Regions from separate parts of the Pseudomonas sp. MDT1-85 genome, predicted to be linked through region 3. Evidence: predicted binding sites of a transcription regulator. Region 3 holds the regulator's gene; each other region holds the start of a gene.

What was found. The regulator sigma-54, encoded in region 3, starts transcription at its own class of promoters, with help from an activator protein. The targets are predictions, from matches to a motif close to ANTGGCATNNANNTTGCTNT.
Region 1: a site for sigma-54 is predicted at 7,552-7,571, ahead of glnK (P-II family nitrogen regulator). Genes of this name have one in related genera too.
Region 2: a site for sigma-54 is predicted at 8,318-8,337, ahead of ACYZT2_RS10430 (circularly permuted type 2 ATP-grasp protein). Genes of this name have one in related genera too.

Annotation. Positions count from the first base shown of each region.
Region 1 is NZ_CM142715.1:576-9,231, forward strand. It holds gene ACYZT2_RS00010 (DUF484 family protein) at 119-844, shown strand; gene xerC (tyrosine recombinase XerC) at 847-1,746, shown strand; gene ACYZT2_RS00020 (HAD family hydrolase) at 1,743-2,447, shown strand; gene sutA (transcriptional regulator SutA) at 2,648-2,971, opposite strand; partial or broken gene ACYZT2_RS00030 (secondary thiamine-phosphate synthase enzyme YjbQ) at 3,075-3,501, opposite strand; gene ltrA (group II intron reverse transcriptase/maturase) at 3,743-5,164, opposite strand; gene ACYZT2_RS00040 (ammonium transporter) at 5,636-6,973, opposite strand; gene glnK (P-II family nitrogen regulator) at 7,009-7,347, opposite strand; gene ACYZT2_RS00050 (accessory factor UbiK family protein) at 7,764-8,030, shown strand; gene ACYZT2_RS00055 (BRO-N domain-containing protein) at 8,519-8,656, shown strand, end outside.
Region 2 is NZ_CM142715.1:2,280,442-2,291,823, forward strand. It holds gene ACYZT2_RS10375 (methylthioribulose 1-phosphate dehydratase) at 1-229, shown strand, start outside; gene ACYZT2_RS10380 (1,2-dihydroxy-3-keto-5-methylthiopentene dioxygenase) at 250-795, shown strand; gene mtnC (acireductone synthase) at 800-1,483, shown strand; gene ACYZT2_RS10390 (DUF3509 domain-containing protein) at 1,685-1,963, opposite strand; gene ACYZT2_RS10395 (long-chain-acyl-CoA synthetase) at 2,318-4,156, shown strand; gene ACYZT2_RS10400 (ankyrin repeat domain-containing protein) at 4,300-4,818, shown strand; gene ACYZT2_RS10405 (hypothetical protein) at 4,935-5,465, shown strand; gene ACYZT2_RS10410 (PLDc N-terminal domain-containing protein) at 5,549-5,740, shown strand; gene speE (polyamine aminopropyltransferase) at 6,007-6,882, shown strand; gene ACYZT2_RS10420 (hypothetical protein) at 7,099-7,332, shown strand; gene ACYZT2_RS10425 (ribonuclease E inhibitor RraB) at 7,548-7,889, shown strand; gene ACYZT2_RS10430 (circularly permuted type 2 ATP-grasp protein) at 8,370-9,779, shown strand; gene ACYZT2_RS10435 (alpha-E domain-containing protein) at 9,792-10,742, shown strand; gene ACYZT2_RS10440 (transglutaminase family protein) at 10,739-11,382, shown strand, end outside.
Region 3 is NZ_CM142715.1:1,261,083-1,272,464, reverse strand. It holds gene mlaD (outer membrane lipid asymmetry maintenance protein MlaD) at 1-432, opposite strand, end outside; gene mlaE (lipid asymmetry maintenance ABC transporter permease subunit MlaE) at 432-1,229, opposite strand; gene ACYZT2_RS05615 (ATP-binding cassette domain-containing protein) at 1,229-2,038, opposite strand; gene ACYZT2_RS05610 (KpsF/GutQ family sugar-phosphate isomerase) at 2,315-3,289, shown strand; gene ACYZT2_RS05605 (KdsC family phosphatase) at 3,289-3,813, shown strand; gene lptC (LPS export ABC transporter periplasmic protein LptC) at 3,821-4,393, shown strand; gene lptA (lipopolysaccharide transport periplasmic protein LptA) at 4,380-4,928, shown strand; gene lptB (LPS export ABC transporter ATP-binding protein) at 4,928-5,653, shown strand; gene ACYZT2_RS05585 (RNA polymerase factor sigma-54) at 5,839-7,332, shown strand; gene hpf (ribosome hibernation-promoting factor, HPF/YfiA family) at 7,407-7,715, shown strand; gene ptsN (PTS IIA-like nitrogen regulatory protein PtsN) at 7,728-8,192, shown strand; gene rapZ (RNase adapter RapZ) at 8,195-9,052, shown strand; gene ACYZT2_RS05565 (HPr family phosphocarrier protein) at 9,068-9,343, shown strand; gene ACYZT2_RS05560 (ZIP family metal transporter) at 9,442-10,335, opposite strand; partial or broken gene ACYZT2_RS05555 (superoxide dismutase) at 10,633-10,947, opposite strand; partial or broken gene ACYZT2_RS05550 (hypothetical protein) at 10,952-11,203, opposite strand; gene ACYZT2_RS05545 (class II fumarate hydratase) at 11,231-11,382, opposite strand, start outside.

The DNA.
Region 1 (8,656 bases), 1.3 Mb from region 3:
GACCTGCCCGGCGGGCGTCTGTCCATTGAATGGGCAGGCCCAGGCCAACCAGTCATGATGACCGGCCCGGCAGTGCGCGTATACGAAGGACAAGTGCGTCTTTGAGTGAGCCAAATCCATGACCGACAAGCCTCAGGTTCCCGCCCTACAGCCCGACGAATCCCCTTCCGAAAGCCTTGAGGCGGCGGCGATTGCCGCGTACCTGGAGGCTCATCCGGATTTCTTCGTCGAGCACGAAGAACTGCTTCCGGCGCTGCGCATTCCGCACCAGCGCGGCGACACCATTTCGCTGGTCGAACGTCAGATGACGATTCTGCGCGACCGCAATATCGAGATGCGTCATCGCCTCTCGCACTTGATGGACGTGGCCCGCGACAACGATCGACTCTTCGACAAGACCCGCCGCCTGATTCTCGCGCTGATGGACGCCACCAGCCTGGAAGATGTGGTGATCAGCGTTGAAGACAGTCTGCGCCAGGACTTCCAGGTGCCCTTCGTCAGCCTGATCCTGCTGGGTGACAACCCGATGCCGGTGGGCCGGTGGGTGACGCATGCCGACGCGCAAACGGCCATCGGCGGCTTGCTCTCGGAAGACAAAAGCGTCAGCGGCAGCCTGCGCGAACACGAACTGGACTTCCTGTTCGGCGAAGAACAGCGCAAGCAGATCGGCTCCACCGCCGTCGTCGCCATCAGTCACCAGGGCATCCACGGCGTTCTGGCCATCGCCAGCCGCGATCCGCAGCACTACAAGAGCTCGGTGGGCACGCTGTTCCTGAGTTACATCGCCGAAGTCATGGGCCGCGTGCTGCCACGCGTCAACAGCTCCCTGCGCTCGGTACGCTGACCATGGAACGACAACTGGACGCTTACTGCGAACACCTGCGCAGTGAGCGGCAGGTGTCACCGCACACGCTGTACGCCTACCGCCGCGATCTCGACAAAGTGCTGGGCTGGTGCGTCAAACAGAACATCGACAGCTGGGCCACGCTGGACATCCAGCGCCTGCGCAGCCTGATCGCTCGCCTGCATTCCCAAGGTCAATCGTCCCGCAGCCTGGCGCGACTGCTGTCGGCAGTGCGCGGGCTCTATCACTATCTGAACCGCGAAGGTCTGTGCGACCACGACCCGGCCAACGGCCTGGCACCGCCCAAGGGTGAACGCCGCCTGCCAAAGACCCTCGACACCGACCGCGCACTGCAACTGCTTGAGGGCGCGGTAGAGGATGATTTTCTGGCGCGTCGGGATCAGGCGATTCTGGAACTGTTCTATTCCTCCGGCTTGCGACTTTCGGAACTGACCGGGCTCAACCTTGATCAGCTGGACCTGGCTGACGGCATGGTCCAGGTGCTCGGCAAGGGCAGCAAGACTCGACTGTTGCCAGTGGGCAAAAAAGCCCGCGAAGCACTGGAGTTATGGTTGCCATTGCGGGCAATGACCAACCCGGCGGACGACGCCGTGTTTGTCAGCCAGCAAGGCCGGCGCCTCGGCCCTCGGGCGATTCAGGTGCGGGTCAAGACTGCCGGCGAACGCGAGCTGGGGCAGAACCTGCACCCGCACATGTTGCGACATTCCTTCGCCAGCCATTTGCTGGAGTCCTCTCAGGACTTGCGCGCGGTGCAGGAACTGCTCGGTCACTCGGACATCAAGACCACTCAGATCTACACCCACCTGGACTTCCAGCACCTGGCGACGGTCTACGACAGCGCCCATCCACGGGCCAAACGCATTAAAGGCGATGATTCATGACCCTCCAATTGATCACCTTCGACCTCGACGACACCCTGTGGGACACCGCCCCGGTGATCGCCAGCGCCGAAATCGTATTGCGTGAATGGCTGACCGAGCACGCACCGAACCTGGGCGCGGTGCCGGTGGAGCATTTGTGGTCGATTCGCGAGCGAGTGCTGAGCAACGAACCGAGCCTCAAGCACCGCATCAGTGCCCTGCGTCGGCGGGTGTTGTTCCATGCGCTGGAAGAAGCCGGTTACGGACATACCGACGCATCTGACCTGGCCGATCAGGGTTTCGAAGTGTTTCTGCATGCCCGGCATCAGATTGAGGTGTTCCCTGAAGTCGAGCCGACGCTGGAGATTCTGGCCAACCATTACGCCTTGGGCGTGGTCACCAACGGCAACGCCGATGTCCGTCGGTTAGGGCTGGCTGATTACTTCAAGTTTGCCCTGTGTGCCGAAGACATCGGCATCGCCAAGCCGGATGCGCGACTGTTTCATGAAGCGCTGCAACGGGGCGGCGCGACCGCCGAAACAGCGGTGCATATTGGCGACCATCCTGGCGATGACATTGCCGGCGCTCAGCAGGCGGGGTTGCGGGCAATCTGGTTTAACCCGGCGGGCAAGGTGTGGGAAGCCGAGAAGGCGCCGGATGCCCAGATTCGTAGTTTGAACGAATTGCCGGGGTTATTGGCGCGGTGGAATGCCCAACACTGACACTGAATACACACATACTCCTGTGGGAGCGAGCCTGCTCGCGATAGCGGTGTGTCAGCCAACATCAATATTGAATAGACGGCCTCATCGCGAGCAGGCTCGCTCCCACACTGGATCACGTCGAACCCAAGACTTTTGACACCGCCCATGAAAAAGCCCGCAGCGACGGCGGGCTTTTTCAGCAAGCAAGAAGCAGGCGCTTAGATAGGCCGACTGCCGTACTTGTTATCAGGCTTCTTGGGAGGATCGGCGACCACATTGGCCTCCACTTCCTGCACCTTGCCGCCCCGTGCAAGAAACTCTTCCATGGCCTTGGCCAGGGCATCGCGTTCCTTGTTCTTGGCTTCGACGCTCGGCAGCTCATCGACCGATACCGCAGCCTTGGCCTTGCCTTTGGCAGTCGGAACGGGCGCATCACCGCCGTCATCTTCAGCGACGTCTTCTGCCGCCGCTTCAAGGCCTTCTTCGGTTTCGTCTTCGTCGCCTACTTCGAGGTCGTCGTTTTCCAGATCATCGTCGCTCATGTTCTACCTCATGACTTGCGAAAAGCAGATTAGTTATAGCCCAGCTTTGCTGTCTGTCGACGGCTGCCGGAAAAAAATCAACCACCGCTGGTAACCAGCGGTTTTATGCCCCTTCACCATGCACGGTGGCGAGGACTTTACGGGCACCGCCGTGATCACGGTGCTCGCCCAGATAAACACCTTGCCAGGTCCCCAACGCCAGTCGGCCTGCCGAGATCGGCAAAACTGAGCTGACAGCCAAGTACGCTGGCCTTGAAGTGCGCCGGGAGGTCGTCCAGGCCTTCGTCATTATGCTCATAGCCGTCTGCTCCTTGTGGGATCAGACGATTGAAAAATCGTTCGAAGTCGCGACGTACCGCCGGATCGGCGTTCTCGTTGATGGTCAACGACGCCGAGGTATGCTGTAGCCACAAATGCAACAGACCGACCCGACACGCCTTGAGTTCAGGCAAACCGGCGAGTAATTCGTCCGTTACCAGATGAAAGCCCCGGGGCCGTGCCCGCAGGGTAATCAGAGTCTGTTGCCACATACAGTTCTCCGCACGTTCGGGGCGCATTCTAGCGCGCTCTGTGAAAAAACAAAGGCCCTAATATTCCTTCAATCGTGTAAGCCATTGGCCGCAGAAAAACGCCCGTCGTAAACGCGACTGAACGTGTGAGAAAAAACCTTTCAGCCCCTCCTCCACGGACAAATTCCAGAATCGAGTAGGAGGCGGATTTACATCCGCCGTCCTCTCACACCACCGTACATACGGTTCCGTATACGGCGGTTCAGGTTACACGGCTAAGCCGATCTATCGTATCCAGTATCGAGATCAGCCCGAGTCGGTCCCACAGCTTCTTCGGCAGCGCCTGATTCATATGAGGCGCTCCCGAGTTCCACCATGGGCCTCGGCCATTGACTGCCGATTTACACGCCCGCGCCTCATTAAGTCCCAAGCGTATCAAGTTGCGCGCCCTCGTAGAGGGCCGCTTCCATTGACGCCAGACGACACAGCGAAGCTTGCGACGCACCCAGCCGTCCAGTTCCTCAAGTGGCCGTTTGCTTTGGCTCAGTTTGAAGTAGCCCGCCCAACCACGCAGCACGGGGTTTATCCGCTCGATGATATTCGCCATCTTGTGGCCCCGCGCTTTACGTAGCAGCTCTCTGAGTCGGTCGCGCAAGCGACCTAGACTCATCGTCGCCACTCTCAGCTTCGGTTGCTGATGCCAGCTCATCCCGTAACCCAAGTAATCACACTTCCAAGACCTCGCAACTCGGCTCTTGTCCCGGCTCAGCGTCAGTTTCAGGCGCTGATTCAGGAAGCGCTCAACACTCCTCATCACTCGTTCGCCAGCACGAGGGCTGCGCACATAGATGTTCGCATCGTCGGCATAACGCACAAAACGATGCCCCCGTCGTTCCAGCTCGCGGTCGAGTTCGTTGAGCAGGATGTTCGACAGCAACGGCGAGAGCGGGCCGCCTTGCGGCGTCCCTTCCTGCCGTCGGCTGGCGATACCGCCTGACATCGTTCCCGCTTCGAGGTAACGATGGATCAGCTTGAGCACCCGCTTGTCTTCGATTTGGCGCGCCAGATAAGCCATCAGGATGTCGTGATTAACCCGATCAAAGAACTTCTCAAGATCGAGTTCCACGCACCAGCGATGCCCTGCCGCCACATGGGCGCGGGCTTTCTCGATGGCTTGGTGGGCGCTTCTGCCCGGTCGGAAGCCGTAGCTATAGTCCGAGAATAGCGGGTCGAAGATCGGCGTGAGCTGTTGCAGCAATGCCTGTTGGATCAGGCGATCCACAACGCTGGGAATACCCAGCTGCCGGGTGCCGCCTTTGGGTTTGGGGATGTCGACGGCGCGTACACCTTGCGGGTGGTACTCGCCGGCCAGCAACCTCTTCTGGAGGGTCGGCCAATACTGTTTCACATAGTCCGCCAACTGGTCGACCGTCATGCCATCGGCACCCGGCGCGCCCTTGTTGCTGACTACGCGATGATACGCACGTCTGAGGTTGGCGGGTGCAAGCACCCGCGCCATCAGCGTGTCCGGCTCCGCGTTCGTCCACGTCACAGACGCCGTCGATACCTTTGCGCTATCAGCCGTCATCCTCGGATTCTGTCCGGGACTCGGAGTAACAGTCTTCTCTGGGAGAAATTTCTGCATTTCGGTATTCAACGAGACTCTGACGCCTACTGGCGGCATAACCTGTTCGGCCCTTGGTGGCAGGGTTATTTGCCACTTACTACGGCCTCGGCTGACTTCTGCACGCTCATCCCGTCGCCTCTCGACGCGCGGTAGCACAGTGGCAAACGTGCAGATCTCCCAGGGTAATTCGCGCGACCTTCCTGCTTATGCCTGTCGGATCTACGTCACAGCGTTCCGTGCAAGTACTGGGCTTTGAAGATTTTGGCCTTCTTACCCCGCTGCGCCGCCTCTATCCGCTTCCTGTTCGTCAGGCCAGCATTTTGCCTCGGGCTTCCTTCAGATTCGCAGTCACCCGCGACACCCTTGCCTCTGGCTAACACTTCCCCTTGCCGGGTGTGTAGAGGACTTTCACCTCCAAGTCACCAGCGTGGCCACCACAGCCCAGCTGGTTGCGCTTGCGCGCAACGCGCCATGCCTGGCGCACCAAAAAAATGCCCGGCAAGCCGGGCAAATTTTTCATGCGCGTGCTTACAAGTTGTAGCCGCGTTCGTTGTGGAGCGCCAGATCGATGCCGACAGCTTCTTCTTCCTCGGTGATACGCAGCCCCATGACGGCGTCCAGGACCTTGAGGATGATGAACGTGACGATCGCGGTGTAGATCACCGTGAAGCCCACGCCTTTGCATTGAATCCAGACTTGTGCACCGATGTCGGTCACGGTGCCGAAGCCACCGAGGGCCGGTGCCGCGAACACACCGGTCAGGATCGCGCCGAGGATACCGCCGATACCGTGCACGCCGAAGGCATCCAGGGAGTCGTCATAACCGAGTTTGCGTTTCAGGGTGGTTGCGCAGAAGAAACACACCACGCCCGCCGCCAGACCGATCACCAGCGCGCCCATCGGGCCCACGGTGCCCGCCGCCGGAGTGATTGCAACCAGACCGGCCACCACACCCGAAGCGATACCCAGTGCGCTTGGTTTGCCGTGGGTGATCCACTCGGCAAACATCCAGCCCAGCGCCGCAGCAGCGGTGGCGATCTGGGTGACCAGCATCGCCATGCCGGCAGTGCCGTTGGCAGCGGCAGCGGAGCCGGCGTTGAAGCCAAACCAGCCGATCCACAGCATCGCGGCGCCCATCAGGGTGTAGCCGAGGTTGTGTGGGGCCATCGGGGTGGTCGGGAAGCCTTTACGCTTGCCCAATACCAGGCAGGCAATCAGACCGGCCACACCGGCGTTGATGTGCACCACGGTGCCGCCGGCGAAGTCGAGCACGCCCCAGTCCCACATCAGGCCGCCGTTGCCGGACCAGACCATGTGCGCGATTGGTGCATAAACCAGAGTGAACCAGATGCCCATGAAGATCAGCATGGCGGAGAACTTCATCCGCTCGGCAAAAGCACCGACGATCAACGCTGGGGTGATGATGGCGAACGTCATCTGGAAGGTGATGAAGACCGCCTCGGGGAACAGCGCCGCGGGGCCGGTCAGGCTCGAAGGCGTGACACCGGCGAGGAACGCCTTGCCCATGCCGCCGAAGAACGAGTTGAAGTTGACGACGCCTTGCTCCATGCCGGTGGTGTCGAACGCAATGCTGTAGCCATAAATGACCCACAGAATGCTGATCAGACCGGTAATGGCGAAGCACTGCATCATCACGGAAAGAATGTTTTTCGAGCGAACCATGCCGCCGTAGAACAGCGCGAGGCCGGGAATGGTCATGAACAGCACGAGGGCTGTCGAGGTCAACATCCAGGCGGTATCGCCGGAGTTGAGGACTGGGGCCGCCACTTCGTCTGCCGCCATGGCCAGGCCGGGCATTACGAGGGACAACAGGGCTCCTAGCCCTGCGAATTTACGCAGAGTCATATTGTTTTCTCCTGGGGCGTTGGGTGTGTGGCGGCTTAGATTGCGTCGGTATCGGTTTCGCCGGTACGGATGCGAATCGCCTGTTCCAGATTGACCACGAAGATCTTGCCGTCACCGATCTTGCCGGTGTTGGCGGCCTTGGTTATCGCCTCGATAACCCGGTCCAGATCCTTGTCGTCAATGGCGACATCGATCTTCACCTTGGGCAGAAAATCGACCACGTACTCCGCGCCGCGATACAGCTCGGTGTGACCCTTCTGCCGACCGAAGCCTTTGACCTCAGTAACGGTAATGCCCTGCACGCCGATCTCGGACAGCGACTCGCGCACGTCGTCCAGTTTGAACGGCTTGATGATGGCAGTGACTAGCTTCATGAAAACTCTCTCCCGAATTGGTGGACTTGCCCCAGGAAAACAAACCCGACTCAAGTCTAAGCGCAGTGCCTGGCTTTGTAACGCATCGTCGGCCTTACCTGCCCGTCCGACGCCAGCGAACCACTCCGCACGAAACTTCCCCCGTTCCGCTTGGCGCACTGCATTCGTCACAGCGACTGCATCAGTGCATGGGTCACCAGCGACTAAGCAGAAAGCTTGCCATCTATCCAAAACCCATTGATTTCAATACCTTGGCCGCTGCCGAAGAACCTTTCGCCCGATTGACGCAACCGTTACGCACAACAACAGTGCGCGGCTGCCCACTCGATTGCGCGAAAAGCGTGCATCGCAGCTGCCGAGATTGACTATAGACACTGCGTGATACACTGCCCGCCATTGTTGACAGGACATTTCCCATGCTCGCGCCCAAAGACTTCCTCGACGCCCTGAGCGGCACCGCCTCCCGCCTCTTCAGCGGCGACACCCCACTGCCAAAAAGCGAAATCGAAAGCCAGTTCAAGGCTCTGTTGCAGAGCGGCTTCAGCAAGCTGGACCTGGTGAGCCGGGAAGAGTTTGATAGCCAGATGGTCGTGCTGGCACGGACGCGGGCACGGTTGGAGAGCCTTGAGGCGAAAGTGGCTGAGCTGGAAGCGAAGCTCAATCCACCAACTGACGCCGAGTAAGCTGATCGTTCCCACGCTCTGCGTGGGAATACCGCCAGGGACGCTCCGCGTTCCGTTCCAGATGTAGATGTAGATGTGACGCAGAACGTCACGGGATGCATTACCACGCAGAGCGTGGGAACAATCATTCAATGTGTTCTGTAGGAACTGCCGAAGGCTGCGATCTTTTGATCTTAAGCCCCGCAAACATCCCGGCAACGTCCTACAAAGAACACCACCGCCGTCCGATTGCGCCGCCAGGCTCCGGTTCTTAAGCTCACCTTCTGCTGAATGTTCAGCACTGGGTTTGGCGACCCGGAAGCTTAAGGCGCACAACGACCATCCGATGGCGGGTTTATTTCCGCCATATCGAGTCATGGCGGCTGTGCGTGGGAGATCTTCGGGTCTGCCGGGTTCCTTTTGCTCCGGTTCGCCAACCCGCGTACAGCTGCCACCCAATCGTTTGGCGACGGTTGACGGCAGCCCCTTTAGCAAAAGGAGCTGTATCAATGAATAACGATGACACTTACCTGACCCCCCACATCTTCACCCGCCACAAACTCCACCTCCACGCCCTCCTCCTGGAAAACCAACCCTGGTTCAGTGCCCGTGACCTCGGCCGATTGCTCAGGCTATTCCTCGACGAA
Region 2 (11,382 bases), 1.0 Mb from region 3:
CCGCCTGCGCGTGCCGATTTTCGACAACGATCAGGACATTGCACGGCTGGCCGCCAAGGTGCAGCCTTGGCTCGACGCCCATCCTGATTGCGTCGGCTATTTGATCCGCGGCCATGGCCTCTACACATGGGGGGGGCGCATGAGCGATGCGCTGCGACAGATTGAGGCCTTTGAATTTTTGTTCGAGTGCGAATTGAAGATGCGCTCGCTCTCGAACCATAAAGCATGAACCGTTAAGGAGTTGCCCAGATGAGCAGCCTGTCCGTTTACCACGTCAGCAGCCCCGACCTGCCGAACAAAGTGTTGACCCACCTCGAAGACATCGCCTCGACCCTGGCCGAACAGGGCGTGCGCTTCGACCGTTGGCAAGCCACGGCGAAAATCCAGCCCGGTGCCAGCCAGGAAGAAGTGATCGCCGCGTATCAGGAGCAAATCGATAAGCTGATGACCGAGCGCGGTTACATCACCGTCGACGTGATCAGCCTGAACAGCGATCACCCGCAAAAAGCCGAACTGCGCGCCAAGTTCCTCGATGAACACCGTCATGCTGAAGACGAAGTACGATTTTTCGTCGCCGGTCGTGGCTTGTTCACCCTGCACATCGGCGATTACGTTTACGCCGTGCTCTGCGAGAAAAACGACCTGATCTCGGTGCCAGCCGGCACAAAGCACTGGTTCGACATGGGCGAGCACCCGCATTTCGTCGCAATCCGTCTGTTCAACAACCCCGACGGCTGGGTGGCCAGTTTCACCGGTGATGACATCGCCAGCCGCTTCCCGCGTCTCGAGGACTGAGTCGATGCCGATCAAAGCGATTCTCACCGACATCGAAGGCACCACCAGCGCGGTGAGTTTTGTGTTCGACGTGCTGTTCCCTTACGCTGCCAAACACTTGCCGGATTTCGTTCGCGACAACGTCGAACGCGCCGACGTTGCCGAGCAGCTCGCCGCTGTTCGGCGTGACAGCGGTGAGCCGCGAGCCGACGTCGAACGGGTCATCGAAATCCTCTTGGGCTGGATCGCCGAAGACCGCAAGGCCACACCGCTCAAAGCGTTGCAAGGCATGGTCTGGGAGCAGGGGTATCAGGCCGGGCAGTTGAAAGGCCACGTGTACCCGGACGCCGTTGAAGCGCTCAAGCGCTGGCATCAGGAAGGTTTCAAACTGTTTGTTTATTCCTCGGGCTCGATTCAGGCGCAAAAGCTGATCTTTGGTTGCTCCGACGCGGGGGATTTATCGCCACTGTTCAGCGGCTATTTCGACACCACCTCGGGGCCCAAGCGTGAAGCGCAGTCCTACGAGCGCATCACCCAGGCGATTGGCGTCGAGGCTTCACAGATTCTGTTTCTGTCCGACATCGTTCAAGAGCTGGATTCCGCGAGCACGGCCGGGATGGCAACCTGTGGCCTGGCCCGTGAGGGCGGGGAACTGGCAGGGCATGTGACCGTCGACAGCTTTGCGCGGATAAATCCTTCTGCCCTGTAAACCACCAAATAACCTGTAGGAGCAGAGCTTGCTCGCGAAGGCGGTGTGTCAGGCGATATTAATGTTGACTGACACACCGCCTTCGCGAGCAAGCTCTGCTCCTACAGGATCTTGCGCAGTTCCAGAAACAACTCAGGCCGTGAAGCGAAAGCGCTCACGGCCTGTTTGTTTGTAGCGCGTTTATTTATACAACCGCAGGATTTAAACCGAGTGATAGGTCGGCAAAGCGAACCGTTGCTGGCTTTGCAGCATGGAGATCTGCGGCAGTTCGCTGGCCTGTTCGGCGACGTCACGACGAATCGCGCTGATCACCCACGACAGCTGATCGCCGGCATGCAATTGCTGGTAGGAAATCGAACGTTTGAAGACTTTGCCATCCGTACTGCGCAGGGTCAGCAGAATGCCGCCGTCAGGACGTGGCCGGGTGGTCACTTCGAAGTTGGAGAACAGGGACGAAAATTTTTCCTGGATCAGGCTCATGTCTATCAGCTCCGTTTGTGCTTGAAGGGCAACGTGGAGAGGTAGTTGCAGTGATTGTGCCAGCACCTGATTTTTAAAAAATACCTATAAATCAATAAGTTAAGATAATTGTGTTTCTATGCTTTCGTGCAATCTGCATGAATGGTCATCGTGCATCCTGCATTTTGCGTGGTCGGCTGCGATTTGATGGAACCAATCACAACGCCAGGGTTCCGCTTTTCGATCTCCGCTCCGAACGCTTCGGTCGCGGATACAAAACATTTCAAAAACTGCGTGTACAGCTCAAGAACCGCTGACGTATTTTCGGCCTCAATCAACGCCACCCGACAATAAGAAGATCGAACGGGAGCATCAATGAGCCGCACGCTGAACGACACGATTACCTGGGGCATGATGCTCCGCAAGCTGCCTTCCATTGCCAAAGCCATTCCCCGCGTGGTGAAGGGCATGAAAGCCGCCAACGTCAAGGACCCGACCCAACCGTGTGGTCTCGCCTGGAGCTTCGAACAGGCAACATTGCGCAACCCCGATGGCCCGGCCTTGCTGCAGAACGAAGTGGCGCTCACTTATACGCAAGTCAATCAGTGGGCCAATCGCATTGCCCATCACCTGATCGCCCAAGGCATCGGCAAGGGCGATGTGGTGGCGGTTTTTATCGAAAATCGTCCAGAGCTGCTGGTGACGATTTTGGCGATGGCCAAGGTCGGCGCGATCAGCGCCTTGCTCAATACCTCCCAGACCCGCGATACCCTGGCCCATAGCCTGAACCTGGTAGCGCCCGTGGCGATCGTGGTCGGAGAAGAGCTGGTTCCAGCCTTTAATGCGGTCCGCGAGCGGGTGTCCATCGACGCGGCGCGCACCTGGTTTGTTGCCGATCAAGATACTTATCGCGATCCGGGCATTTCGCCCGATGGCTTCATTAATCTGATGACGGCCAGTGCCGAAGCGTGCAGCGATAACCCCGCCAGCAGCCAAAAGGTTTTTCTAGACGATCCTTGCTTCTACATTTACACCTCGGGCACCACCGGGTTGCCCAAGGCCGGGGTGTTCAAGCACGGTCGCTGGATGCGCAGCTCCGCCAGCTTCGGGCTGATCGCTCTTGATATGCAGCCGCAGGACGTTGTTTATTGCACCTTGCCGCTGTACCACGCCACCGGGCTCTGCGTGTGCTGGGGCTCGGCAATCAGCGGGGCATCGGGGTTTGCCATCCGCCGCAAGTTCAGCGCCAGCCAGTTCTGGAGTGACGTACGCAAATACCGGGCGACCACCCTCGGTTACGTCGGCGAATTGTGCCGCTACCTGGTGGATCAACCGCCCAGCGCCGATGACAGTCGCCACAGCGTGACGAAGATGATCGGCAATGGTCTGCGCCCCGGCGCGTGGAGCGAGTTCAAGACGCGTTTTGCCGTTGACCATATCTGCGAGCTGTACGCCGCCAGCGATGGCAATATCGGCTTCACCAACATCCTCAATTTTGACAACACCATCGGTTTTTCCCTGATGTCCTGGGAGCTGGTGGCGTACGACCACGACAGTGGCGCACCCACGCGTGATGCCAAGGGCTTCATGCGCAAAGTGGCCAAGGGCGAACAAGGTTTATTGTTGGCGAGGATCGACGACAAGGCGCCGCTCGACGGCTACACCGATCCGCAGAAGACCGCAAAAGTCGTGCTCCACGACGTGTTCAAGAAGGGCGACCGTTACTTCAATACCGGTGACCTGCTGCGCAACATCGGTTTTGGCCACGCGCAGTTTGTCGATCGCTTGGGCGACACCTACCGCTGGAAGGGTGAAAACGTCTCCACCACCGAGGTCGAAAACATCCTCTTGCAACACCCACACATCGCCGAAGCAGTGGCCTATGGCGTGGAAATTCACAACACCAACGGGCGTGCCGGGATGGCGGCAATCACGCCGGCTGAATCCCTGGCGACCCTGGATTTCAGCGAGTTGCTGGCGTTCGCCAGGCAACAAATGCCTGCCTATGCGGTGCCACTTTTCCTACGGGTGAAAGTGAAAATGGAGACCACCGGGACCTTCAAATATCAGAAGACCCGGCTCAAGGACGAAGCCTTCGACCCGAACAAAACCGGCGATGACCCGATCTACGCCTGGTTGCCGGGTACCCAGACTTACGTGCAAGTCACCGAGCAGGTGCTGGCGGATATTCGCGGCGGCAAGCACCGCTATTGAAAGTGTCGCTATTGAATGTGGCCTTTATTGAATGTGGCCTTTATTGAATGTGGCTATGGCTTTCCATGAGAAAAAAGAAGTGACAGGTTCCTGACCGCTCGGGAAACTATCGGCTTTCCGATTGACCGAATGTGGAGTCCCCAATGTCAGACAAAAGCCGCCAGATGACGCCTGAAGAGGCTGCTGAATTTGCCGAACAGGTGTTCAACAAAGCGCGCGAGGGCGATGCGGCCATGATGGCTGCGCTGCTGACCAAGGGCTTGCCGCCGAACCTGCGCAACCACAAGGGCGACACCTTGCTGATGCTCGCCGCGTACCACGGCCATGTCGAGACGGTAAAAGTCCTGCTCGAGCACAAGGCCGATCCTGAAATTCGCAATGACAACGGTCAGAGCCCGATTGCCGGCGCGGCGTTCAAGGGTGATCTGGCGGTGGTCAAGGCGTTGGTGGAAGGTGGCGCGCAAGTGGAAGGTTCGTCCTTCGACGGTCGCACTGCGTTGATGATGGCCGCGATGTTCAACCGCGTCGAAATCGTCGACTACCTGATCAGCAAAGGCGCCGATCCGAAAGCCAAGGATGCCAACGGTGTGTCCGCGCTGGACGCGGCCAAGACCATGGGCGCGGTTGATACCACCGCTCAGCTACAGAAATTGCTCGACTGATCACATTAAAAGATCGTCCGAACGCGGCCCGAGCCTTCGGACGATCTTTTCGTCTTCACGCTTAACCTGCGCTATCCTTCGCGCCCTCAAATTTCCCTCGCTACAGGATCCACCTCATGAAAGCCGCACTCGTCGAACTCATCAGCAAAATCAGCTCCGGGTGCATGAGCGAGGACGAAATCCTGAAACTCGCTGACGAAGCGGCTCAGGCCTACGCCGATCCCGAGGCTTTTCTGACGGCCAATCCGGACATCAACTACGACGATACCTTCCCGATCCCATTGGGCGAGTGGGTAGTGGTCGGCAGCCTGCCGGAAACCGTGCTGTTCCAGGCCGATACCTACATGGATCTGTTCGCGCAAATCGTCGCTTCGTTCGGCCCCGGCGTCGATTTCAACATCAAACCCAAGCAACTGGCCAAGACCGAAGCCCTGACGGCGCTCAATCGCATTCAGGTGCAGATGAGCAGCATGAACAAGGAAAACGGCGGTTACACGCTGATGAACTTCAGCCAGTTGCTCGACGACGAACTGCAAGTGGTGCTGGTCTACGGTAACGACGTGCCACGGGTGCTGGAATTGTGCGCCGAAGTCGGCATCGCCGCCGCGCCATCCCTGGAAGCCCTGAAAGTGGCGATCCACGTCTGAAGGTGTCTAGAACGGTAATAAAACGGAACCCTCGCAAGGCCCGACTATCCTAAGAGTGCATATCACTCTTCGGGAGCGTCACCATGGGTTCCACGTTCAACAGCCTGGTTGGCCTGATTATTCTAGCCCTGGATATCTGGGCCATCATCAACGTGCTTAAAAGTGGCGCCGAGACCGGGATGAAAATCATCTGGGTGCTATTGATCCTCCTGCTGCCGGTTTTGGGCCTGATCATCTGGGCCATCGCCGGGCCACGGGGCAATGTGCGGATCTGACTGCATCCTCAGGCACAACGCATTTTCCTTGTGGGAGCGAGCCTGCTCGCGATAGCGATCTGTCTGCAACATTGATGTTGACGGTGCCGCCGTCATCGCGAGCGGGCTCGCTCCCACATTGTTCTGCATGTACTTCAATGACGAAGGTTCGACCTGTCATATTCCGCGACGTAAAATGCGCGCCTTTCCCGGTCAATCGAACGGATCGATTGGCCGTCATGGGCGGGTAACCGTCCGTTGCCACCCGCATTCACGGAGCACTTCCCATGAGCAATACCCCAACCAGCGAGTACCTGGAAACCCTCTACGACGGTTATGGCCAGCGTTTTCGCATGGAAAAACTGCTGCACGAAGTGCGCACCGAACACCAGCACCTGGTGATCTTCGAAAACCCGCGCATGGGCCGGGTAATGGCGCTGGACGGTGTGATCCAGACTACCGAAGCCGACGAATTCATCTACCACGAAATGCTCACCCACGTGCCGATCCTCGCCCATGGCACCGCCAAGCGCGTACTGATCATCGGCGGCGGCGACGGCGGCATGCTGCGTGAAGTGGCCAAGCACCGCAGCATCGAGCACATCACCATGGTCGAGATCGACGGCACCGTGGTCGACATGTGCAAGGAATTCCTGCCGAACCACTCCAAAGGTGCGTTCGATGACCCGCGCCTGAACCTGGTGATCGACGACGGCATGCGTTTCGTCGCCACCACCACCGAAAAGTTCGACGTGATCATTTCCGACTCCACCGACCCGATCGGCCCGGGCGAAGTGCTGTTCTCCGAAAACTTCTATCAGGCTTGCCGTCGCTGCCTGAACGAAGGCGGCATTCTGGTGACGCAGAACGGCACGCCGTTCATGCAGATCGAAGAAGTCAAAACCACCGCCGGCCGTCTGCGCAGCCTGTTCCCGGACTGGCACTTCTATCAGGCGGCCGTGCCGACCTACATCGGCGGCGCGATGACCTTCGCTTGGGGCGCAACCAATACCGCCTATCGCAAATTGTCCCGCGAAACCCTGCAACAGCGGTTCGCTGGCAGCGGCATCATCACCCGCTACTACAACCCGGAAATCCACATCGGTGCCTTCGCCTTGCCGCAATACGTACTGCAAGCGGTGAACAAACCCAGCAACGACTAAAAATGTACGCATAACCCTGTGTAGGAGCGAAGCTTGCTCGCGAAGGCGGTGTATCAGCCAATACACCTATCAACTGATACACCGCCTTCGCGAGCAAGCTTCGCTCAGGTTTTGTATTTTTTCATGCCAGCACGCGGTAATCCGTTTGAACGATCACTCAGGGCAAAAGTCCAGATAGAAGTAAGCCCATCCATGGGTTTTATCGAGGAGGCACCGATGCAAAAGTGGAAAATCACTTTCGTGGATGATCACGGTGAAACAGTGGACGAACTCTTCGAGTGCGAGGAATGCCCGAATAGCGAGCAAGCCGCCAAACTCATTCGCGCCCGGTGCCTGCCGGTCGCTGCCGAATTGGATCTCAATGATCTGGAGGGTCGTACCGATGATCCGACCGTCAAAAGTCTGAAATCCCAGAACAGCATTGAAATCATCAGTATTACCCCGATCTGATACACCTCTTGTCACATTCACACCCAGGCCTTGGCAGCAGCTCTATCCAGGGGCTACTCTGCAAGCGAGATCAGCGAATGACTCGCTAAGGTCTGGTCTTGTCAGCTACATGCTTGTTTCCCGTCGGCAACCTCTGTCGCCGTATCGCTTTCACCAATCGGTTGAAAGTGCAGGGAATACGGAAAGTCTATCCATCAGTCTGAGGGGGACGTTTCATGAGCACAGCCTATCAAGAAGACATCAGCAGCAGCGTGCTGCGCCGCATGAAAGAAGGCGGTTTCGACTTTTCACGATTCCATCCCATCGAGTTCTACGCCATTTTTCCGGACGAGGAGCGGGCACGCAGGGCGGCAGGTCATTTCTGTGGTGAATCCTTGAATGCCCAGATCAGCGTGCGCGACGACGGCGCGTGGCATCTGGAACTGAGCAAAGTGATGTACGCCACCTATGACGGGATCGGCGACTTTGAGCAGAACTTCGAGGCGGTGGTCGAGCCTCTGGGCGGTATCATCGAGGGATGGGGCGTCAAGCAGGAGGTACGAGGGTTACTCGCATAGTCTTATGAACAGTGACAACACTCAGCAACGGCTGACCTTTGGGTTGGCCGTTTTCGTTTGTGGGTTTTAGAAAGCAAGCTCAAGAGATCGCAGCCTCGTTTCACTCTGTAGAAGCTGTCGAGTGAAACGAGGCTGCGATCTCTTGATCGTGCTTTTGATTCATAACGTTTCAAAAACGCAAAAAAAAGCCACCTAAACAGGCGGCTAAAAGGGAAGTTCGGTAAGTGCCGGGTCATCTTTCCAGCGAATGCGCCGATTATCCGCACCGCCCCCCGGGCAGTGAAATCAACTCTGACTATGCTGCTGATAGGCGACAGCATTGCTTCGCCATGAAGCGGGGGCAATCAGGTTGGGGCATTTACCGCACAGGATTGGTGCGGTGCGTGCAGCGCCATTATCCAACTGATTGATATCAAAGCGTTTATGCCGATGGCACGGGCCTTGCGAATGCCTGGATGTCCGGGTGACAAGGAGTACGGCATGATCCGCACCTATTTTGATGAGATGTACGATGCCGGCGGCCAGGTCCGCCCGCATTATCGGGAGTTTTCCCGTTGGCTGGCCGAAACGCCTGACGAGCTTTTGGCACAACGGCGACGCGAGGCCGATCTGTTATTTCATCGTGCCGGGATTACTTTCACGCTCTATGGTGATGAGCAGGGGACAGAACGCCTGATTCCCTTCGACACCATTCCCCGCAGTATTCCCGCCAGTGAATGGCGGGTCGTCGAGCGCGGCTGCATTCAGCGGGTCAAGGCATTGAACATGTTCCTTGCCGACCTCTATCACGAGCAGCGCATCATCAAGGCTGGCATCATCCCGGCCGAGCAAGTGCTGGCCAACGAGCAATACCAGTTGGCGATGCAAGGGCTGGATCTGCACCGCGATATCTATTCGCACATTTCCGGTGTCGACCTGGTGCGCGATGGCGACGGCACGTACTACGTGCTCGAAGACAATCTTCGTACACCCAGCGGCGTGAGCTACATGCTCGAAGACCGCAAGATGATGATGCGATTGTTCCCCGAGTTGTTCGCGGCCCAGCGCATCGCGCCGATCGACCACTATCCGAATCTGTTGCTCGATACCCTGAAAAGCTCCAGCCCGATCGACAACCCGAGCGTGGTGGTGCTGACGCCGGGGCGCTTCAACAGCGCGTTTTTCGAGCATGCGTTTCTGGCCCGGGAAATGGGCGTGGAGCTGGTGGAAGGCGCGGACTTGTTTGTGCGTGATGACAAGGTGTTCATGCGCACCACGGACGGGCCGAAAGCCGTCGACGTGATCTATCGTCGCCTCGACGATGCGTTCCTCGATCCGCTGGCGTTCAACCCGGACTCGATGCTCGGCGTTCCAGGGCTGCTGTCGTCGTATCGCTCCGGCAACGTCGTGCTGGCAAATGCCATCGGCACCGGGGTCGCGGACGACAAGTCGGTGTATCCATTCGTCACGGACATGATCCGTTTCTACCTGGATGAAGAGCCGATCCTGAAGAACGTGCCGACATGGCAGTGTCGTAATCCCTCTGAACTGTCCCACGTGCTGGCCAATCTTCCAGAGCTGGTAGTCAAGGAAACCCAGGGCTCCGGCGGTTACGGAATGCTGGTGGGGCCGGCGGCGACGGCAGCGGAAATCGAATCTTTCCGCGCACGGATCAAAGCCAAGCCCCACGCGTACATCGCGCAACCGACGCTGTCGCTGTCGACCTGTCCGACCTTTGTCGAAAACGGCATCGCTCCACGCCACATCGACCTGCGTCCGTTTGTATTGTCTGGCCGCGAAACCCGGGTTGTGCCCGGCGGTTTGACCCGTGTTGCCCTGCGCGAAGGCTCCCTGGTGGTGAATTCATCCCAGGGCGGTGGAACCAAGGACACCTGGGTGGTCGAGGATTGAAGGAAGCCTGCCATGTTAAGTAGAACTGCCTCGGATCTGTATTGGATGTCGCGTTACCTGGAGCGGGCCGAAAACCTCGCACGGATGCTCGACATCAGTTATTCGCTATCACTGATGCCTCAGGACGGTCGTGGCGATGGCTTGCACGAACTCGCCATGCCATTGCTGATCACCGGCACTCTTGACGATTACCTGGAGCGCCACGGCGACCTGCATGCCGAACGGCTGCTGCACTTTTTCGCTTTGGATGCGGCTAACCCGGCGAGCATCTACAGCTGCCTCGGTGCCGCGCGAGCCAGCGCCCATGCGGTGCGTGGGCGAATCACCGCCGACATGTGGGAAAACATCAACGCTACCTGGCTGGAAATTCGCGGGATCGCCGAGCAGGGCTTGAGTCGCTACGGCATGAGCCGTTTCTGTGAGTGGATCAAGGAACGTTCCCACCTGTTCCGCGGTGCGTCCTATGGCACCATCATGCGTAACGACGCGTTCCGGTTCATTCGTCTGGGCACCTTTATCGAAAGGGCTGACAACACGTTGCGCCTGCTCGACGCCCGTTACGAAATGGCCGGCGATCAGGCCGAAGCAGTCAGCGACGGCACGGCCCACGCCTATTACCAGTGGAGCGCCTTGCTGCGAGCCTTGTCATCGTTCGAGGCTTATACCGAGATCTATCGCGACGCCCCTGGCGCCCGGCATGTGGCCGAATTGCTGTTGCTACGTGCGGATGTGCCGCGATCCTTGAGGGCCTGTACCGAAGAAATCGACCAGATTCTCGCCCAATTGCCGGGGGCCAACGGTCGTCCCGCGCAACGCCTGGCCGCGGAAATGGACGCTCGCCTGCGCTACACCGGTATCAACGAAATTCTCGACGAAGGCCTGCACGCCTGGCTGACCGAGTTCATCCCGCTGGTGCGCCAGTTGGGCAACGCCATACACAGTTCCTACCTGGAGGCTGCATGAGACTTTCCATTAGCCACGAGACCACCTATCACTACGAAGATCAGGTGCGGGCGAGCATCCAGTACCTGCGACTGACCCCCCACGACAGCGAACGCCAACACGTGCTCAGTTGGCAGCTTGATTTGCCACGCCCGGTGCGCGCGCAACTCGATCCGTTCGGCAACATTCTGCATGTGCTGACCCTGGACGAACCCCACGAGGCAATCATTATCGGCGCCCGTGGGCAGGTAGACATCGACGAGCTGCGCGAAGCCGAGCATGAAAGCCAGTCGGTGCTGCCGTTCCTGCGTTTCACGCGCCTGACCGAAGCCGACGAAGCCCTGCGCGCGTTTGCCGAGAAGGCCTGCAAACAACGCCGGGATCGTACGGCGCTGATTGATCTGATGCATGGCCTGAACCAGCACATGACCTACACGCCGGGTTCCACCGAAGTGGACACCAGCGCCGCGCAAGCTTTCGCCGGGCGTTCCGGAGTCTGCCAGGACCACACCCATGCGTTCCTCGCCTGCGCCCGCAGCCTGGGCATTCCCTCGCGTTATGTGTCGGGGTATTTGTACAGCGAGAACTGCGAACACCTGGCCAGTCACGCCTGGGCTGAAGCCTGGCTGGATGACGCCTGGTACAGTTTCGACGTAACCAA
Region 3 (11,382 bases):
TTTACCGATCAGGTCCTCGAGCACCAGCGACGACTGCGTGTCGTGGATGGTTCCCCCTTCCTTGAGCAGGGTTTCTTCCCCGCCCACGCTGATACCGATGTATTTCTCACCCAACAGGCCAGCGGTCAGGATAGATGCAGTGGAGTCAGTCGGCAGGTTATCTACGCGTTTTTCCAGTTGCATGGTCACCCGACCGGTGAAGCTGTCGCGATCCAGATCGATTGCGGTGACCTTGCCGATGGTGACACCGGCCATGGTCACTTTAGCTCTGACCGTCAAACCAGCGATATTGTCGAAATATGCATAAAGTTTATATGTATCGGTGCTCGCCGTCGGAGCCAGGCCACTGACCCGCAGGGCCAACAGCAGCAAAGCCAGGATGCCAGCCAGCAAGAAAAGGCCGACACCGATTTCCAGGGTGCGGTTTTGCATCAGAAATCTCCAAACATCAAGGCGGTCAAAATAAAGTCCAGGCCGAGTACAGCCAAAGAGGCATACACCACGGTCTTGGTAGTGGCACGACTGATCCCCTCGGAAGTGGGCTCGCAGTCATAGCCTTGGAATACGGCGATCCAGGTCACGACGAAGGCAAAAACGATGCTTTTGATAACGCCGTTGAGCACGTCGTCGACAAACGTCACGCTGTTTTGCATGTTCGACCAGTAGGAGCCTTCATAGACACCCAGCCAGTCGACGGCCACCCACGAACCGCCCCAGATACCCACCACGCTGAAAATCATCGTCAGCACCGGCAAGGAAATGAAGCCGGCCCACAGGCGCGGGGCAATGATGTACTTGAGCGGGTCGACCCCGATCATTTCCAGGCTGGACAATTGCTCGGTGGACTTCATGTTGCCGATTTCGGCGGTCAGCGCCGAACCTGCGCGCCCGGCGAACAGCAAGGCCGTGACCACCGGCCCCAGTTCACGCAGCAGCGTTAACGCAACCATCTGCCCGACGGCCTGTTCCGAACCGTAGCTGGACAGAATGTTGAAGCCCTGCAAGGCCAGCACCATGCCGATGAACACCCCGGAGACCACGATGATCACCAGGGACATCACGCCCACCGAATGCAGTTGCTTGACCAGCAAGCCGAAACCGCCGCCGATGCCGCCACGACCGAGCAAGGCATGAAACAGGAACAACGCTGAACGCCCGAACACCGCCATCACATCGATGCCGCCATAACCGAAACGGCGCACCCGTTCTATCAATGAAATCTTGCGCATCAACGCTTCCCCAGAAGATCTGCGCGGTAATCCGGCGCTGGAAAGTGGTACGCGACCGGGCCGTCGGGTTCGCCAGTCAGGAATTGACGAATACGTGGCTCATCCGACTTCATCAAATCCTTGGGTGCGCCCTGGCCCAACACTTGCCCGTCACCCACCACAATAAGGTGGTCAGCGATGCTCGCGGTCTCGGCCAGATCGTGGGAAACCACAATGCTGGTGATGTTCAGTGCATCGTTGAGCAGGCGGATCAGGCGCACCAGCACGCCCATGGCGATCGGGTCCTGGCCGACGAAAGGCTCGTCGTACATAAGGATTCGCGGATCGAGAGCAATTGCCCGTGCCAGCGCGACGCGACGCTTCATACCGCCGGACAATTCGTCGGGCATCAGGTCGATGGCGCCACGCAAGCCCACTGCCTGCAACTTGAGCAGGACAATGTCGCGGATCATTTCTTCCGGCAGCGCGGTATGAACACGCAGCGGAAAGGCGACGTTCTCGAACACATCAAGGTCGGTAAACAGCGCGCCGCTCTGAAACAGCACCCCCATGTGCTTGCGCGCATCGAACAGATCGTTGCGCGACAACGTTGGCAGGTTCTGGCCATTGACCCAGACTTCACCACTGGTGGGGCGCAATTGTGCGCCTATCAGCCGCAACAGCGTGGTCTTGCCACACCCGGAAGGCCCCATGATGCCGGTGACCTTGCCGCGCGGTATGCGGATATCGACGTTATTGAAAATGCTGCGCGTGCCGCGCTTGAAGGTCAGTCCCTTCAGCTCGACCGCGTAGGCGTTATCGGCGCTCATCTAAACTCCTTGCGATGCAGCCTCTCACTCGGACGCCTGGCTTTCTGGCGAAAGCACATACCTCCCCGGGCAGGCCGAACTGGCGGCGAACTATATCACTGCAAAGCTCAAGCGCCCAAGGCCCAAGCCGGGCATGTTCAGCAACATGACCGCCTGAAATCATCTATTTAGAGAGATTCGGTAACAAGGAATGACAAACCGCGACGAACTTGCGTGAGGGTTTTGATCATTACCGCTATAATCGCCGCCTTTTCATCAGGCTATTCGATCTCTGACATGAACCAATCCAGCGACCTGATTCAATCAGCACAACGTACCATCCGCCTCGAACTGGAAGCCGTACAAGGCTTGCTGCCCCATATCGATGCGGATTTCGTACGTGCTTGCGAGATGATTCTGGCCAGCAAAGGCCGCGTGGTCGTGGTCGGCATGGGCAAATCGGGGCACATCGGCAACAAGATCGCCGCCACCCTGGCCAGCACCGGCACCACGGCCTTCTTCGTGCACCCGGCCGAGGCCAGCCATGGCGACATGGGCATGATCACCCGTGATGACATCATCCTGGCCCTGTCGAACTCCGGGTCGACCAACGAGATCGTCACCTTGCTGCCGCTGATCAAGCGCCAGGGCATTCAAATGATCAGCCTGACCGGCAACCCCGAGTCCCCGCTCGCCAAGGCAGCGGAAGTCAACCTCAATGTAAGCGTCGAACACGAAGCCTGTCCGCTGAATCTGGCACCTACTTCGTCGACCACCGCAGCACTGGTCATGGGCGACGCTCTCGCCGTTGCCTTGCTTGAAGCTCGCGGCTTTACCGCTGAAGATTTCGCTTTTTCCCACCCGGGTGGCGCCCTTGGCCGCCGTTTGTTGCTGAAAGTGGAAAATGTCATGCATACCGGCACCGAATTACCGCAAGTCATGTGCGGTACGCTGCTCAAGGATGCCTTGATGGAAATGACCCGCAAGGGGTTGGGCATGACCGTTGTCCTGAGCGCAGATGGAAAGCTCGCCGGGATCTTCACCGACGGCGACCTGCGCCGCACCCTGGACCGCACCATTGATATCCACAGCACGACCATTGATGAAGTGATGACCGCCCACGGCAAGACCGCCCGCGCCGAGATGCTCGCCGCCGAGGCGCTGAAAATCATGGAAGACCACAAGATCAGCTCGCTGGTAGTGGTCGACAACGAAGACCGCCCGGTCGGCGCCTTGAACATGCACGACTTGTTGCGCGCAGGAGTAATGTAATGAGCACGGACCTGCTGCAACGCGGCAAACAGATCAAACTGGCGGTATTCGACGTCGACGGCGTGCTGACCGACGGGCGCCTGTACTTCCTCGAAGACGGTAGCGAGTTCAAGACGTTCAACACCCTCGATGGCCAGGGCATCAAAATGCTGATGGCCGCCGGCGTGCAGACCGCGATCATCAGCGGCCGCAAAACGCCAGTGGTCGAGCGGCGCGCGAAGAACCTCGGCATTCCACATCTGTATCAGGGTCGCGAAGACAAACTGGTGGTGCTCGACGAACTTCTTGGCCAGCTCAACCTAACCTATGAACAAGTGGCCTACCTCGGCGACGACCTGCCAGACCTGCCGGTGATTCGCCGCGTCGGCCTTGGCATGGCGGTGGCCAGCGCTGCCAGTTTCGTGCGCGAACACGCCCATGGCATCACCCAGGCCCGCGGTGGCGAGGGTGCCGCTCGCGAATTCTGCGAATTGATCCTGCGCGCCCAGGGCCGCCTTGATGCGGCCAATGCCGCGTACCTGTGAGCCCATCATGCTGAGCAAAAAAATTCGCAACATCCTGGTGTTCGGTTGCATCGCAGCGATTTTTGCGGCAGTCGGCTACTGGAACATCAGCCCGGAACGCTTCCTCGACAAACCGGTGGTGAAGGTCGATGAAAGCGCGATCGACTATTACGCCATCAACGCCCACAGCGTGCAGTACCTGCCCGACGGCAAACTGCAATACGAGATGACGTCAGACAAGGTCGAACACGTGAAAGTGAGCGAGGTGACGTTGCTGACCAATCCTGACCTGAACATGTTCCGTGGCACCGAATTCCCCTGGCACGTCCAGAGCGAGCGCGGCGAAGTCAACCCGGACGGCACTCAGGTCGAGCTGATTGATTCGGTACGTATCACACGTTTCGACGAAAAAAACCGCAAAACCCTGATTACCACCACCCGTATGACAGTGTTCCCGCAGCAGCAATATGCGCAGACCGATCAACCCGTTAGAATCGACGGCGCTGGCGGTGTATCAACAGGCAACGGAATGAAAGCGTACTTGAAAGAAAGCAGGATACACCTGCTATCGAACGTAAGAGGACAGTATGAGGCTCGTTAAAACTCTCCCTATTTTGCTCAGTCTGGGCGCAGCACTGGGAAGCGTGAGCGCCTGGGCTCTGCCGAACGATCAAGAGCAGCCTATCCGCATTCAGGCCGACGATGCCCAACTGGACGACAAGAATGGCGTTGCTACCTATAAAGGCGACGTGATCATCACCCAGGGCTCGATGAAGGTTACCGGCAACACCGTGACCATCACCCGCACCCCGGCGGGCGACATCGACGTGGTGACTTCGGTGGGCAACCTAGCCTACTTCGAGCAACTGCAAACGGCGGGCGACACCAAGCCGGTTCAGGGCTACGGCGTAACTATCCAGTACCACGCCTCGCAAAACCGCGTCGTGCTGATCGATCGCGCCAAAGTCATCGATAAGGACAACAACGTCACCCAAGGCGAGAAAATCGTCTACGACACGGTCAAAAAGCTTGCGAGCGCCGGTCGCGCCACGGGTAACAAGGTCACCGAGGCACGCCCTCGCATCGACATGGTGATCCAGCCGAAGAAGAAATCCGACGAGCAAAAGGCCCAGTAATGGCAACTCTGAAAGCTCAGCATCTGGCCAAGAGCTACAAGAGCCGTCAGGTCGTGCGCGACGTCAGCCTGTCCATCGACAGCGGTCAGATCGTCGGCCTGCTTGGCCCTAACGGCGCCGGCAAAACCACCTGCTTCTACATGATTGTCGGCCTGGTACAGGCCGATCAGGGCCGCGTACTGATCGACGACCTGGACGTCAGCCACCAGCCAATGCACGGTCGTGCGAAGGCGGGTATCGGCTATCTTCCGCAAGAAGCGTCGATCTTCCGCAAACTGTCTGTGGCCGACAACATTATGGCCATCCTCGAGACCCGCAAGGAGCTCGACAAGGCCGGTCGTCGCCAGGAGCTGGAAAGCCTGCTGCAGGAATTTCACATCCACCACATCCGCGACAATCTCGGCATGAGCCTGTCCGGTGGTGAACGCCGCCGCGTGGAAATCGCCCGGGCACTGGCTACCAATCCGAAATTCATCCTCCTCGACGAACCTTTCGCCGGTGTAGACCCGATTTCGGTGGGCGACATCAAGCAGATCATCCATCACCTCAAGGCCAAAGGCATTGGCGTGCTGATCACGGACCATAACGTTCGTGAGACCCTGGATATCTGCGAAACCGCCTACATCGTCAACGATGGCCAACTGATCGCTGAAGGTGACTCCGCCACCATCCTGGCCAATGAACTGGTCAAGGAAGTGTATCTGGGCCACGAGTTCCGCCTGTAAGCACCCGAGGTGCCCGGGTCGCCGAGAGAGCGCTCGCTTCAATAAAAAATCAATAACTTTTTATTGTTACAGCGCTCTAGGCAAACACTTCAGTTTCAGGCATATAATTTGCTTATGTTTGGCGCTTCGGCGCCCTGTAGTGGATGGCGCATGTGCGCCGGCGAATAAGGTGTTAAGCCCCTGCCATGAAACCATCGCTAGTCTTGAGAATGGGCCAGCAGCTGACGATGACACCGCAGCTGCAACAGGCCATCCGCCTGCTCCAATTGTCGACCCTGGACCTGCAACAGGAAATCCAGGAGGCCCTGGAGTCCAATCCGATGCTCGAACGCCAGGAAGAAGGCGACGACTTCGATAACGCCGACCCCTTGGCCGATAGCGCCGAACAGAAACCCAACGCCGATGTCCAGGAACCCTCCTACCAGGAAACCGCTCCGACGGTGGATAACCTCGAGGAAGGCGACTGGAACGAGCGAATTCCCAACGAATTGCCCGTCGATACTGCGTGGGAGGACGTCTACCAGACCAGCGCCAGCAGCCTGCCGAGCAACGATGACGACGAGTGGGATTTCACCACCCGTACGTCGGTCGGTGAAAGCCTGCAAAGTCATTTGCTCTGGCAGCTGAACCTGGCACCGATGTCCGACACCGATCGTCTGATCGCCGTAACCCTGATCGATTGCATCAACAATCAGGGCTACCTGGACGAAACCCTCGAGGAAATCCTCGAAGCGTTCGACCCGGAACTGGACATCGAACTGGACGAAATCGAAGCCGTCCTGCACCGCATTCAGCAATTCGAACCCGCTGGCATCGGCGCCCGCAACCTCGGGGAATGCCTGCTGCTGCAATTGCGCCAACTGTCCGCCAAGACCCCTTGGCTGGCCGAGGCCAAGCGCCTGGTCACCGATTACATCGACATGCTCGGCAGCCGCGACTACAGCCAGCTGATGCGCCGCATGAAGCTCAAGGAAGATGAGCTGCGCCAGGTTATTGAATTGGTCCAGAGCCTCAACCCACGCCCGGGCTCACAGATCGAGTCCACCGAAGCCGAATACGTCGTTCCCGACGTGATTGTGCGCAAGGACAACGAGCGCTGGCTGGTGGAGCTGAATCAGGAATCGGTGCCACGCCTGCGGGTCAATGCCCAATACGCCGGTTTTGTGCGCCGCGCCGATACCAGCGCTGACAATACCTTCATGCGTAATCAGTTGCAGGAAGCTCGCTGGTTCATCAAGAGCCTGCAAAGCCGCAATGAAACCCTGATGAAAGTCGCCACCCAGATCGTCGAGCATCAGCGCGGCTTTCTTGAATACGGTGACGAAGCCATGAAGCCGTTGGTGCTGCATGACATTGCCGAAGCGGTGGGCATGCATGAATCGACGATTTCACGGGTGACCACGCAAAAATTCATGCATACCCCACGGGGCATCTATGAACTGAAATACTTTTTTTCCAGCCACGTCAGTACCTCCGAAGGCGGTGAATGCTCGTCCACAGCGATTCGCGCGATCATCAAAAAACTGGTTGCCGCGGAAAATCAGAAAAAGCCGTTGAGTGACAGCAAGATCGCTGGTTTACTGGAGGCACAAGGCATTCAGGTGGCTCGCCGCACCGTCGCCAAGTACCGCGAATCCCTCGGGATCGCGCCTTCGAGCGAACGCAAGCGGTTGATGTAGAGCCACGCCACAGCGTTCCAGTGGTAGATCATCTGATCTACCGCTTTATGCACTGGCAACGAAGGAGAAGCTGTATGCAAGTCAACATCAGTGGACACCAACTGGAAGTGACCGAACCCCTGCGCACCTACATCGGCGAAAAACTCGACCGATTGGAGAGGCATTTCGACAAGATCACCAATGTGCAAGTCACGATGAACGTCGAAAAACTGCTGCAGAAGATCGAAGCCACGCTGCATATTCCCGGCGGAGAAGTGGTCGCCAATGCCGAGCATACGGACATGTATGCCGCCATCGACCTGCTGACCGACAAGCTGGATCGCCAACTCAAAAAGCATAAGGAAAAGACCCAGAGCCTCCTCCAGGGCGCGACCGGTCGTTAACACCCCCAATCCATGATCCGACTAGAAACCATCCTGACCCCCGGCCGTTCCCAAGTGAACGCGCCGGGTGGCAGTAAAAAGAAAGCCCTCGAGCAGATTGCCAACCTTATCCACCGCGAAGTACCGGATCTGGAAATGCAGGACGTCTTCGAGGCCCTGATTGCCCGTGAGAAACTCGGTTCTACCGGTTTCGGCAACGGCATCGCCATCCCCCATTGCCGGCTCAAAGGCTGCACCTCGCCAATCAGTGCCCTGCTGCATCTGGAAGCCCCTATCGATTTCGACGCCATCGACGGTGCCCCGGTTGACTTGCTGTTCGTTCTGCTGGTCCCGGAAGCCGCCACCGATGCGCACCTGGAGCTACTGCGCCAGATCGCCAGCATGCTCGATCGCAAGGAAGTGCGTGAAAAACTGCGCCGTGCCCCGAGCAACGAAGCCTTGTATCAGGTTGTCCTGGACGAGCAGAACGGTCACTAATCATGCGCCTGATCATCGTCAGCGGCCGCTCCGGCTCAGGTAAAAGTACCGCCCTCGATGTGCTCGAGGACAACGGCTATTACTGCATCGACAACCTGCCTGCCGGCTTGCTGCCGGAACTGGCCGAACGCGCGCTGATTCACACCGAACTGGCACAACCGCTTGTGGCCGTGTCCATCGATGCACGTAACTTGCCCAGCCACCTGTCACGGTTTCCCGAACTGCTGGAAGAAGTCCGCAGCCGGCATATCCAGTGCGATGTGCTGTACCTGGACGCCGACGAAGAAACCTTGCTCAAACGTTTTTCGGAAACTCGCCGTCGTCACCCGCTGAGCAGCGCCAATCGCTCATTGGCGGAGGCGATCCAGGACGAAACCAATCTGCTGGGGCCTATTGCCGATCTGGCCGACCTCAAGGTCAACACCACCAATCTGAACCTGTATCAGCTACGCGATACCATCAAGTTGCGCCTGCTGAATCAGCCGGAGCCTGGTACTGCGTTCCTGGTGGAATCTTTCGGGTTCAAGCGTGGCATGCCGGTGGACGCCGATCTGGTGTTCGACGTGCGCTGCCTGCCCAACCCTTACTGGAAGCCGGAGCTACGGGCACAGTCCGGGCTCGATCAACCGGTGGCCGAATACCTGGCGGCACAGCCAGACGTCGAAGAGATGTTCCAGGACATTTCCTCATATTTGCTCAAGTGGCTACCCCGCTTTGCCGCCAGCAATCGCGCCTATGTCACCATTGCCATTGGCTGCACCGGCGGGCATCACCGCTCTGTCTACCTGACCGAACGTCTGGGCCAGGTCCTGCAAAAAACCCTGAAGAACGTCCAGGTCCGCCACCGCGACCTCAGCTAAAGGATTCACATCGCGATGCCTGCTCTGGAAATCGAAATCATCAACAAGCTGGGCCTGCATGCCCGCGCGTCTGCAAAATTCGTTGGGGTGGCTGGGCAGTATCCGGATTGCTCGATCAGAGTGGGCCGCACACCAGAGACCACGGTTGACGGCAAAAGCATCATGGCGATGATGATGCTGGCGGCTGGCAAGGGCACCAAAATCTATCTGAGTACTGAAGGGCATCAGGAACAGGAAGCGCTGGATGCGCTGGTGGCGTTGATCAACAACTACTTCGACGAAGGCGGATAAAAGTCAAAAGATCGCAGCCTCGTTTCACTCGACAGCTCCTACAAGGATCGGCGTAGGAGCTGTCGAGTGAAACGAGGCTGCGATCTTTTGATCTTTTTTCAGGCCAACGCTGTATCCATCACCATCATCAAACAAAACCCCATCAGCAGACCTAGACTCGCCAGTTTTTCGTGACCATGGCGGCGCGATTCGGGAATGACTTCGTGAGTCACCACCAGCAGCATCGCACCGGCCGCCAGTGCGAGCCCCAAAGGCAACAGCAGTTCGGCCAGGCTCACCAGCCAGGCGCACAACAGTGCAAAGACTGGCTCGACAAACCCTGACGCAGCACCGACCAGGAACGCCTTGATCCGCGACATTCCTGCTCCAGCCAACACCAACGCAATCACCAGCCCTTCCGGTACATCCTGCAAGGCGATGCCCATGGCCAGGCTGTCGGCGTCGGGCATGCCACCGCCGGCCGAGACGCCGACCGCCATGCCTTCGGGGATGTTGTGGGCGATGATGGCAAACACAAACAACCAGATCCGCGGTGGGATCACCGATCGCTCCAGTGTCCCCACGAGCATTTCGGGCGTAGTGCCAGACACCCTGCGATCCACCAGAAACAGCCCGAATGCACCCAGCAGTATGCCGAAGCTGATCAGGCCGCTGGCCGCCCAAGGCGTCAGCCCGAGGTTTTCGGCCGCGGCAATGCCCGGCACGATCAGCGAAAACGCCGTCGCTGCGAGCATCACCCCGGCCCCGAAACCCAGCAGCGTATCGCTGACTGCCTGAGGCATCTGCCGAATCACCAGCACTGGCACCGCGCCCAAAGCGGTGCCCAAGGCGCAAATCGCCCCGCCTTGCAGGGCGCGCTGCAGTTTCGGTTCGAGGTCCAGCCAGCTCAGCCCTTGAGCAGCCAATAACGTCATGCCCGTCAGCAGTAACAGCGATCCCAGTGCGTAACGAAACATTCGTCCACTTGCGACCGCCAGTGTTTCAGTGCCCATAGTCAGCCCTGGATTGTTTTTATAGAGACTTAGGGGGCGCTCTCAACTAGTTCCCCCTCCGCGTTGTCGCCTTAAAGCGGGCCAGGCAAGGCCCAGGCCGCTGGGAATGGTTGTTCCCTTTCCAAGGCCTGCAACGCAGCCTGGCCCGCTTTAAGGCACAACCCGAAGGGCCGGGCCTGCTGTTGTGCAGGGCTGCGTTGCTCGAAGCTTATTTGGAATGACCAAACCACGCTTCTCGCGCCTTGCCCTGCACAACAGCAGGCCCGGCGCGGAGGGGAAACTAGTTGAGAACGCCCCCTAAACCAGCGCAGCCTGATAACGCGCGGCGACTTCGGGCCAATTGATCACGTTGTAGAACGCATTGATGTATTCCGGACGGCGGTTCTGATAGCGCAGATAGTAAGCGTGTTCCCAAACGTCCAGGCCGAGAATCGGCGTATTGCCGTTCATCAAGGGGCTGTCCTGGTTGCCGCTGCTTTCAACGATCAAGGTCTTTTGCGGCGTCACACTCAACCAGGCCCAACCGCTGCCGAAACGAGTCAGCGCAGCTTTGGTGAAGGCCTCCTTGAAGTTGTCGAGACCACCCAGTTGCTCATTGATAGCCTCGGCCAGTGCTCTGCAGCAGTCGTTGATGGATCGCGCACAGGTACTCGGCGCTCTCCTCCGGCTGGTTCAGACGCAAGTGCAGGTCCGCCAGGTTGTGGTGGGAAATCACGCAGGCCGCCACCGCTTCGTCGGCATCCGCCCAGCGCTCGAACAACACCTGGGCCAGGGCCAATGCCTGCAAATAAGCCTCGCGGGCATCGACCAGCTCGCCCAGCATGAAACAGCGATTTGCTCTTTCGATCGTGCGTTTCCAGTGCTCCATGGTGAGCCTACAAAGCGGTTGCAGTGATTACACGCCGCCTGCCGTGAGCTTCTCTGGGTTGAGCAATTCTTCCAGTTGGCTGCGCGTCAGGTCGGTGTGTTCCAGGGCGACATCGATCACCGGCCGGCCCTGCTGATAAGCCTTCTTGGCAATCTCAGCGGCTTTTTGGTAACCAATGA